DNA from 2 places in the Pseudomonas sp. PS02288 genome. Region 2 is predicted to be linked to the other one. Evidence: predicted binding sites of a transcription regulator. Region 2 holds the regulator's gene; the other holds the start of a gene.
The links. The regulator FliA, encoded in region 2, starts transcription of late flagellar genes. The targets are predictions, from matches to a motif close to CTAAAGTTTNNNNNNNNNNNGCCGNTAA.

Region 1 (4,702 bases), on a different contig from region 2:
GGTCCTTGGTTTCTCCCGTGTGGCGGTGAATGTCTTCCATCTTCGCGGCGATCTCCTCGGTGGTGCTGGAGATTTCCTCGATGGCCACGGCGACCTGGTTCATCTGCGCCGAAAGCTGGTCGACGTTCAACGTGATGGCACCCATGGCGTCGGCGGCCTGGCCGGCCTGGCGCTCGCCCTCGGCGGAAACCGACAGCCCGCTGACCATCAGCTCGTCCATGCTCTGCGTCTGTTCCCTGAGGTCGCCAATGATGCGGCCGATGTCGGTGGTCGCGGCCACGGTCTTCTGCGCCAGCGAGCGCACCTCGTCGGCGACCACAGAGAAACCGCGCCCGGCATCTCCGGCGCGCGCGGCCTCGATCGCGGCGTTCAGCGCGAGCAGGTTGGTCTGGTCGGCCAGCGCGTTGATCACGTCGAGGATGCCGCTGACCTGGGTGCTGGAGTGAATCAGCTGGTTGACCTGCCGGTGAGTGTCCTGAATCAGCTGCGACAGCCGGCGCATGCTTTCGACGCTGGTGACGATAACCGTGGCGCCGAGTTGTGCCGATTCGTTGGCCTTGAGCGTGGCGTCGTTGACGTCGGAGGCGCGGCGGGCCATCTCGCCCACCGTGACGGAAATCTGCTGCGACGCCGACGCCGCCTGTTCGGTCTGCGCTTCCACCTGCAGGCTGTTCTCCTCGAGCTGCTGCATGGCGGTGTTCAGGTGGCGCTGCAACTGGCCGAGTTGGCGATTGCCATCGACCACCTGACCGATCAGCCCGGCGATGCCGCGGGTCATGCGATTGGCACCCTCACCGAGCCGGTTGAACTCGTCCTTCGGGTTGTCGCCGATGTCGAGGGTGGCGGTCAGATCGCCCGCGGCCACGCGCGCGAGCTGCTGGATGACGCGGTCAAGCTGCGTCAACAGCGTGCGCGAGGCCTGCGTGAGGGAGACCAGGAGCAACAGGGCGATCGCGCAAAAGGCTATGCCAAGTACCCAATAGGAAAGCTGCCTGGCATTGCTCGCCTGCGCTTCGGCTTTGGCAAGCAGGCCGTCGCGCAGGGCGATGCGCTGCTGGTCGACCTGATCCTCGATCTGCTCGCCCTGGCTGGCCAGCGCCTTCTGGCTGGCGGCGATCTGGCTGATCAGGGCCTCGAGCTTGTCGAAGGACTTGGCGAAGGCATCGGCACCTTCGCCGATCTTGCTGTCCTTCCAGTCCAGCTCGATCAGTTGCTTGTCGAGCTTGGCGAGGGCGATGCGGGTCTGCTCGGCGTAGCGCGGATCGAATTCGGTGAGGTAGCTGCGCTGGCTCGTCAGGGCGTCCGCGATGAAGGGCTGAATCAGCGTGATGCTGATTGCGGCCAGCGGTTGGGCCGCCTCCAGCGCCGTCTTGCGCAATCCCTCGCTATCGCTCAGGCCAAGCTGCCGGCGTTGCTCGAGCCAGCGCTCCTGGGTGGTGAGGTTTTCGTCGAGCGATGCCTGCAGCCGCTCGGCGCGCTGCAGGATGTCAGGGTCGTTCAGCGGCGTCGCCTGGGTGACCAGTTGCGCGTTGAGGGCGCGAACGTCTTCCAGTTGCTTACGCACGCGTGCCTCGCTATTGACGCCGAGCTGGCGGCGTAGCGCTTCGAGTTTCAGCCAGTTGTTGAGCAGATTGGTCGCCGCGCTGGCATAGCTGGTAGCCAGCTGCCGAGCCTGAAGCGTTTGCGCCAGGCGCTGGTTGGTCCACAGCGACGAGGCAGCCATCAGCGTCAGGCCGACGAGAATGGTGATGAGGAGTAGGCGAAATTTCTGTTTCCACGACAGCCGAAACGACATAGAAGGCCTCGGGTAGGTTGTATTGAGAGGAAATCACTCCACAGGACATCGACCGCAAATCGGCAGACTTAAAGAAAAAGTCTGCCGACCCCTCGAAAAGTGGCCGGCATCGCCGGCCTGCGGGCTTACTACCAGAGCGGCAGGGTGTAGCTGAGGATGAGGCGGTTCTCGTCCAAGTCGTTGCCGAAGTTCGAGCGCACGCTCGCATTGCGCCACTTGACCCCGAAGTTCTTCAGCGGACCGCTCTGGAACAGGTAGGCGATGTCCATGTTGCGCTCCCATTCCTTGCCGTCGTGGGCGCCGTTGACCTCGACGTTGTCACCCGACACGTAGCGCGTCATGAAAGTCAGTCCGGGAATCCCGATGGCGGCAAAGTTGTAGTCGTAGCGAACCTGCCAGGAGCGCTCGTCGATGTTGCCGAAGTCGTTGATCTGGATGAAGTTGACCAGGAACGGGTCGCTGCCGGCGATGTACGGGAACGGGTCGCTGCCGCTCATCTTCTGGTAGGCCGCGCCGAACGAATGGCCACCCAGGGCATAGGTGAACATGGCGCCGAACGCCTTGTTGTCGATATCGCGGAAGCTGCCGTCCTCCTGGCTCCTGGCATAGCGCAGGTCGGTCTTGATCGACTGGTTTTCGCCCAGCGGATGCAGGTACACCAGGGTGCCGTAGGCCTGTTTGTAGATGTCCTCGAGGTTGCCGTAGTGCAGCCCCGTGGTGAGCTCGGGAGTGAGCTTGTACTCGCCGCCGCCAAAGACGAAGGAGTCGCTGTTGCCGCCGATCCGGTTGGCGCTCATCTCGGTGTAGTCGCTCGAGCTGTTGGCCTTGATGCGGTTGATCTTGCCACCCTGCAGCGTCAGGTTGTCGATTTCCTGGCTGTTCGCCAGCACGCCCTGGAAGGTCTGCGGCAGCAGGCGCGTGTCGTTGTTCGACACGATCGGGCTGCGGAAGGCAAGGGCGCCCACCTTCAGGGTGCTTTTCGACACCTTGAGCTTTCCGGTCAGCGCCAGCTTCGAGTATTCGTCCTGCGAGCCGCCGGAGAGGTCGGCAGGCAGCAAGCCGGTTCCGGCGGTGCCATCGCCGGAGTCGAGCTTGTAGCCGAGCATACCCAGGGTATCGACGCCGAAGCCGACCGTTCCTTCGGTATAGCCGGACTCCATGCGCAGGAGGAAACCCTGTGCCCATTCCTCGGCCTTGTCACGGGCGCCTTCCTGACGGAAGTCGCGGTTGAAGTAGAAATTGCGCAGTTCGAGGCCGGCCTTGCTGTCGGCGATGAAGTCGGCGTTGGCGGCACCCGGAAGTGCGAGTAGCAGGGCTACCATGCGGTATTTCGCGGTCATGCGATGTGTCTCCTTGGAAGTGCGCGCAGCATCTCTGAGCTGCCTGGCAGGGCGCGATCGTGTGATTTTTTGTCATGGGCTCCTGTACCGCCGGCGCATTCTTGGAAACAGCGGGAAAGCGCGTCCAGCTAGAAAAAACACGCGCAGGCGATAAGAAAATCCGATGCGCCGAAATGCCTTCCGCCGGCTTTCGCGGCATGCAACCTGCAGTCGCAAGGCAACCGGGGCGCTCGCCGCGGCCTTCCGAAATCGAGCTGCAGGGTGGTTGAACGGTATGAATCTGAGATTTCTCGAGACCTTCGTCTGGGTCGCCCGGCTGAAGAGCTTTCGCCTCACGGCGGAGAAGCTGTTCAGCACCCAGGCCTCGATATCCAGCCGTATCGCGGCGCTCGAAGACGAGCTTGGCGCGCGGCTTTTCCTGCGCGACTCGAAGGGCGTTTCACTGACTCCCGAAGGTCAGCGGGTGCTCGAATACGCCGAGCAGATGATCGACACCATGCAGGCGCTCAAGCAGTCGATCAGCGACGCCAGCAACGTCCGTGGCTGCGTGCGCATCGGCGCCATGGATACCGTCATTCACACCTGGCTGAGTCCTTTCGTATCGCGGCTGATGGAGCGTTACCCGGCGGTGGAGGTGGAGCTGACCGCGGACACCGCGCGCAACCTGATCGAGCAGTTGCAGAAGGGCTATCTGGACGTGATCTTCCAGACCGATGAGGTCTGCGCCGACAGCGTGCGCAACCGCGAGATGGCCCGCTATCCGGTGCGGTGGGTGGTGCCGGCCGGTTCGATCTACGACCGTCCCTATGCGTCGCTGGAGGAGATGACCCGCGAGCGCATCATCACCTTCTCGAAGAACTCACGGCCGCATCAGGACATTCTCAACATGCTGCATGCCGGCAACATCGGCTCGCCGCGAATCAGTTGCGTGAACTCGCTGGCGGCGATGACGCGCCTGGTCGGCGACGGCTTCGGCATCGGCGCGCTTCCGGCCCCGCTGGTGCGCACCGAGCTGCAGGCGGGGCAGCTCAAGGTGCTCGACAACGTTCCGCATCCGCCGCAGATGAGCATCGTCGCCACCTGGCGTACGGGCGTCGGGCTGGAGACGGTCGAGCAGGTGGTCGACCTGGCTCAGGACGTACTCGACGACTATGCCCGGCAGATCGGCTCGGGCTTCGTCATCCTTTCCCGGCCCGACCTTTCCAGCGTGCGCATATCGGCCTGAGCCCGACCGATCGGAGGAGGGGCTGCCGGGTGCCGGGAGCCCCTTTTTGTATCTGTTTGGTGCATTTGCCCCGGCTAGTGCCTTGTTTCGCGACATAAGCTTTTTTGATCGTTGCGTGCCGATTTTTCTAGCTGGACAGCCTTGGCGGTTGTACCGAGACTCGAATCACTCCCGTACCGCACCTGTTCATCCCAGCCCCCTTATTAACGGAGATACTCATGAAGGCATTTCCTTCACGCTTCGGTCTTGCCGCCCTGGCTTGCGTGCTCGGCCTCGCTTCTTTCGCCGGCCAGGCCGCCGATCGCTGGAACATGACCGTCGAGCAACCCGACGGCAACCACA
Region 2 (4,702 bases):
GGCCTGCGTGAACTGATCGAAGTGCAGCTCGGCTCGTTCGCTTGGACCCAGATGCAGAGTCAGCGTCCGCAGCAGGCCAACCTCTGGCGTCGCCTGCAACGCCTCGGCCTGCCGGCGGAAATCGCCCGCGCGCTGCTGGACAAGGTCGGCCAGGTGCAGGAGCCGCGTCAGGCCTGGCGCATGGTTCTCGCCTACCTGGCCCACGCGATCAAGACTCCGGCCCAGGAACCGCTGGAAGAGGGCGGCGTGATCGCCCTGGTCGGCCCGGCCGGCATGGGCAAGACCACCACCCTGGCGAAGATGGCGGCGCGCTACGTGCTCAAGTACGGCGCCCAGCATGTGGCGCTGGTGAGCATGGACAGCTACCGCATCGGTGCCCAGGAGCAGCTCAAGACCCTCGGCCGCATCCTCAACGTCTCGGTGACCCAGGTCGATCCGGGCAGCTCGCTGACCCAGGCCATCGCCCCGCTGGCGAAGAAGCGCGTGATCCTGATCGACACCGCCGGCCTGCCGAACAACGATCCGGCCCTGCGCATGCAGCTCGAAGCACTCGCCAGCCGCGGCCTGAAGTCGAAGAACTACCTCGTCATGGCGGCCACCAGCCAGAGCCAGGTGCTCAAGGCCGCGTATCATAGCTACAAGCGTTGCGGCCTGGTCGGTTGTGTGCTGACCAAGCTGGACGAGGCGGCCAGCCTCGGCGAAGTGCTCGGGCTGGCAATCAGCCAGCGTCTGCCGGTAGCCTATCTGGCCGATGGCCCGCGAATCCCGGATGATCTGCACGTTCCGCGCAGCCATCAGCTGGTGAGCCGCGCCGTCGCCCTGCAAGCCCCGGAAGAACCCAGTGAAGATGCAATGGCCGACATGTTCGCCGGCCTCTACAACAACTCGGCGCGTCGCGTCGGCTAATTGACCGTCGAGAGACAGTTGCCTGCTCAGTCGCAGACAAGGTGTAAGAGAAATGGCTAGTTTGCATCCAGTTCAAGTGATCGCGGTGACCGGTGGGAAGGGCGGCGTTGGCAAGACCAACGTGTCCGTCAACCTGTCGCTGGCCCTGGCCGACCTCGGCCGGCGGGTGATGCTGCTCGACGCCGACCTGGGTCTGGCCAACGTCGACGTGCTCCTCGGTCTTTCGCCCAAGCGCACCCTGGCCGATGTCATCGACGGCCAGTGCGACCTGCGCGACGTCCTGCTGCAAGGCCCTGGCGGCGTGCGCATCGTGCCCGCCGCTTCCGGCACCCAGAGCATGGTGCAGCTGACGCCGATGCAGCACGCCGGCCTGATCCAGGCGTTCAGCGACATCAGCGACAACATCGACGTGCTGGTCATCGACACCGCGGCCGGCATCGGCGACGGCGTGGTCAGCTTCGTCCGTGCCGCCCAGGAAGTGCTGGTGGTGGTCTGCGACGAGCCGACCTCGATCACCGACGCCTACGCGCTGATCAAGCTGCTCAACCGCGACTACGGCATGAACCGTTTCCGGGTGCTGGCGAATATGGCGCACAGCCCCCAGGAAGGTCGCAATCTGTTTGCTAAGCTCACCAAGGTCACCGACCGCTTCCTCGACGTCGCCCTGCAGTACGTGGGTGCCGTGCCTTACGACGAGTCGGTGCGCAAAGCCGTACAGAAGCAGCGCGCTGTCTATGAAGCTTTTCCGCGCTCCAAGTGTGCGCTGGCGTTCAAGGCGATCGCGCAGAAAGTCGACACCTGGCCATTGCCGGCCAACCCGCGCGGTCACCTCGAGTTTTTCGTCGAGCGTCTGGTTAAACCGACTACCGCAGACTCACCCGTATGACAGCCGCCAGTGGACTTCGTATGTACAGCAAATCGCAGGCGAAGGACTCGCAAACTCAGCTCATCGAGCGTTATGCACCGTTGGTCAAGCGGATCGCCTACCACCTGTTGGCCCGGCTTCCGGCCAGCGTGCAGGTGGAGGACCTGATGCAGGCCGGAATGATCGGCCTGCTCGAGGCTGCCAAGAAGTACGACTCGGGCAAGGGCGCCAGTTTCGAGACTTACGCCGGAATCCGTATCCGTGGGGCGATGCTCGACGAGGTGCGCAAGGGCGACTGGGCTCCGCGTTCCGTGCATCGCAACAGCCGCATGGTCAGCGACGCCATCCGCGCCGTCGAGGCGAGAACGGGCAGAGACGCTAAAGATCAAGAGGTTGCGGCCGAACTTAAATTGAGTCTTGAAGAGTACTACGGCATCCTGAGCGACACTCAGGGCAGCCGACTGTTCAGCTTCGACGACCTCCTGCAGGAAGGCGAGCACGGTTCGGGCCTGCACGAGGACGGTAGCTTCACCCATTACGAACCCGCTCGCGATCTGGAGGATGACCGCTTCCAGGGGGCCTTGGCCGACGCCATCGCCAATCTTCCGGAACGCGAGCGGCTGGTTCTTTCGCTGTACTACGACGAAGAACTGAATCTGAAGGAAATCGGCGAGGTGCTGGGGGTCAGCGAGTCGCGCGTCAGCCAGTTGCACAGCCAGTGTGCCGCGCGTTTGCGGGCACGTCTGGTTGAATGGCGCGCGCACTGAGGCAGCCGGTTTCACGCTTGCGAGGCGCGCGCTGCGAGGCGGCGTTTGGGATTGTACGGAGGTCGACTTGGACAAGAACATGAAAATCCTCATCGTGGACGACTTCTCCACGATGAGACGGATCATCAAGAACCTCCTGCGTGACCTGGGGTTCACCAATACCGCGGAGGCCGACGACGGCACCACGGCATTACCGATGCTGCACAGCGGCAGCTTCGACTTCCTGGTCACCGACTGGAACATGCCCAACATGTCCGGGATCGATCTGCTGCGTGCGGTGCGCGCCGATGATCGACTCAAGCACCTTCCCGTGCTCATGGTGACTGCTGAAGCCAAGCGCGATCAGATCATCGAGGCGGCCCAGGCCGGCGTGAACGGGTATGTGGTCAAACCCTTCACGGCCCAGGTACTGAAAGAGAAGATCGAAAAGATCTTCGAGCGGGTCAACGGCTGATGTTCGCCTCGAGGGCGCTATGGATCACGACAACATCTCTATGGGCGATGACTTCGAGTCGACCCTGAAGTCCCATGCCCGTCAGCTGACCGAAAGCCTCGAAAAAGGCAACTTCGCTGATGTGGTGCAAATCATCCATCAACTGAATCAGGTCCGCGATCGCGGTCTGTACCAGGAAGTCGGCAAGCTCACCCGCGAGCTACACAATGCCATCGTCAACTTCCAGCTCGATCCCCGTGTTCCGCACGCGCAGGAAGTGTCGCAGATCTCCGATGCCACCGAGCGTCTCTCCTACGTGGTGACGATGACCGAGCGTGCGGCCAACCGCACGATGGATCTGGTGGAAGAGTGCGCGCCGGTGGTCAACGGCATGGCCGACGAGGCCCAGAGCCTGAGCGTCGAATGGCAGCGCTTCATGCGCCGCGAAATCGGGGCTGACGCCTTTCGCGAGCTGGCCAAGCGTGTCGAGCTGTTCCTCGCGCGCAGCGAGCGGGACGGCGCCAAGCTCTCCGGCCACCTGAACGACATTCTTCTGGCGCAGGATTACCAGGACCTCACCGGTCAGGTGATCAAGCGTGTCACCACCCTGGTCACCGAAGTCGAGAGCAATCTGCTCAAGCTGATGCTCATGGCCAGCCAGGTCGATCGTTTCGCCGGCATCAAGCACGACCACGAAGGGCTGCGTGCCGAGCAAGAAAAACAACAAAAAGAGTCCTCCCGGGGTGAAGGTCCGCAGATTCATGCCGATAAGCGTGATGACGTCGTATCCGGTCAGGACGATGTCGACGATCTGCTATCCAGTCTTGGATTCTAGGACCCGTCGACGTTTTGGTTACGGCCACGACCTAGGCGTTTTCGCAGGGCAAGGAAGGAGGAGAGAAGTTGGTTGCTCCAGATGAACGACGAGTGACGCCGGCCTGCGAAAAACGCGCCCCGTCCCTGCGGCTCAACGCGGTTCGCGACGAAACGTCAACAGATCCTATGGGAAGGTGGAAATGAGCTTCGACGCCGATGAAGAGATTCTCCAGGACTTCCTGGTAGAGGCCGGCGAGATTCTCGAGCAGCTGTCGGAGCAGTTGGTGGAGCTGGAAAGCCGCCCTGACGACATGAACCTGCTGAATGCGATCTTTCGCGGTTTTCACACCGTCAAGGGCGGCGCGGGTTTCCTGCAGCTGAACGAGCTGGTGGAGTGCTGCCATATCGCCGAGAACGTCTTCGACATCCTGCGCAAGGGCGAACGCCGCGTGGATGCCGAGCTGATGGATGTGGTGCTGCAGGCGCTCGATGCGGTGAACGCGATGTTCGCCGAAGTGCGCGAGCGAACCGCGCCGACGCCGGCGCCGCGCGAACTCCTCGCCGCGCTTTCTCGTCTGGCCGCCCCGGCTTCTGCCGCAGCGCCGGCCGAAGCGCCTCCTGAAGAGCCCGCCGCCGAAGTCGAGCCCGTGGTTCAGGCCGAGGCGTCGGCTGCAGAGCCTTCGGGCGACATCACCGACAGCGAGTTCGAGCAGCTGCTCAGCGCGATCGGCGAACCCGCCCAGGCTCCGGTCGCCAGCGCCAGCGATGAAATTACCGACGACGAGTTCGAAGCCCTGCTCGACCAGCTACACGGCGACAAGCCGGTTTCCGCCGTTGCGCCCGCCGCACCGAGCGCGCCCGTAGCATCCGCTGCCGCCCCATCGGGCGACGACATCAGCGACGATGAATTCGAAG

Region 1: QMX85_RS12125 (methyl-accepting chemotaxis protein) is a predicted target of FliA. The motif match lies at 1,841-1,868, and genes of this name have one in related genera.

What each region holds. Positions count from the first base shown of each region.
Region 1 is NZ_JASCPA010000026.1:6,562-11,263, forward strand. Features, by position in the region: gene QMX85_RS12125 (methyl-accepting chemotaxis protein) at 1-1,795, opposite strand, end outside; gene QMX85_RS12130 (OprD family porin) at 1,924-3,135, opposite strand; gene QMX85_RS12135 (LysR family transcriptional regulator) at 3,410-4,360, shown strand; gene QMX85_RS12140 (TRAP transporter substrate-binding protein) at 4,579-4,702, shown strand, end outside.
Region 2 is NZ_JASCPA010000001.1:155,290-159,991, forward strand. Features, by position in the region: gene flhF (flagellar biosynthesis protein FlhF) at 1-906, shown strand, start outside; gene fleN (flagellar synthesis regulator FleN) at 959-1,792, shown strand; gene fliA (RNA polymerase sigma factor FliA) at 1,789-2,538, shown strand; gene QMX85_RS00720 (chemotaxis response regulator CheY) at 2,618-2,992, shown strand; gene QMX85_RS00725 (protein phosphatase CheZ) at 3,012-3,806, shown strand; gene QMX85_RS00730 (chemotaxis protein CheA) at 3,988-4,702, shown strand, end outside.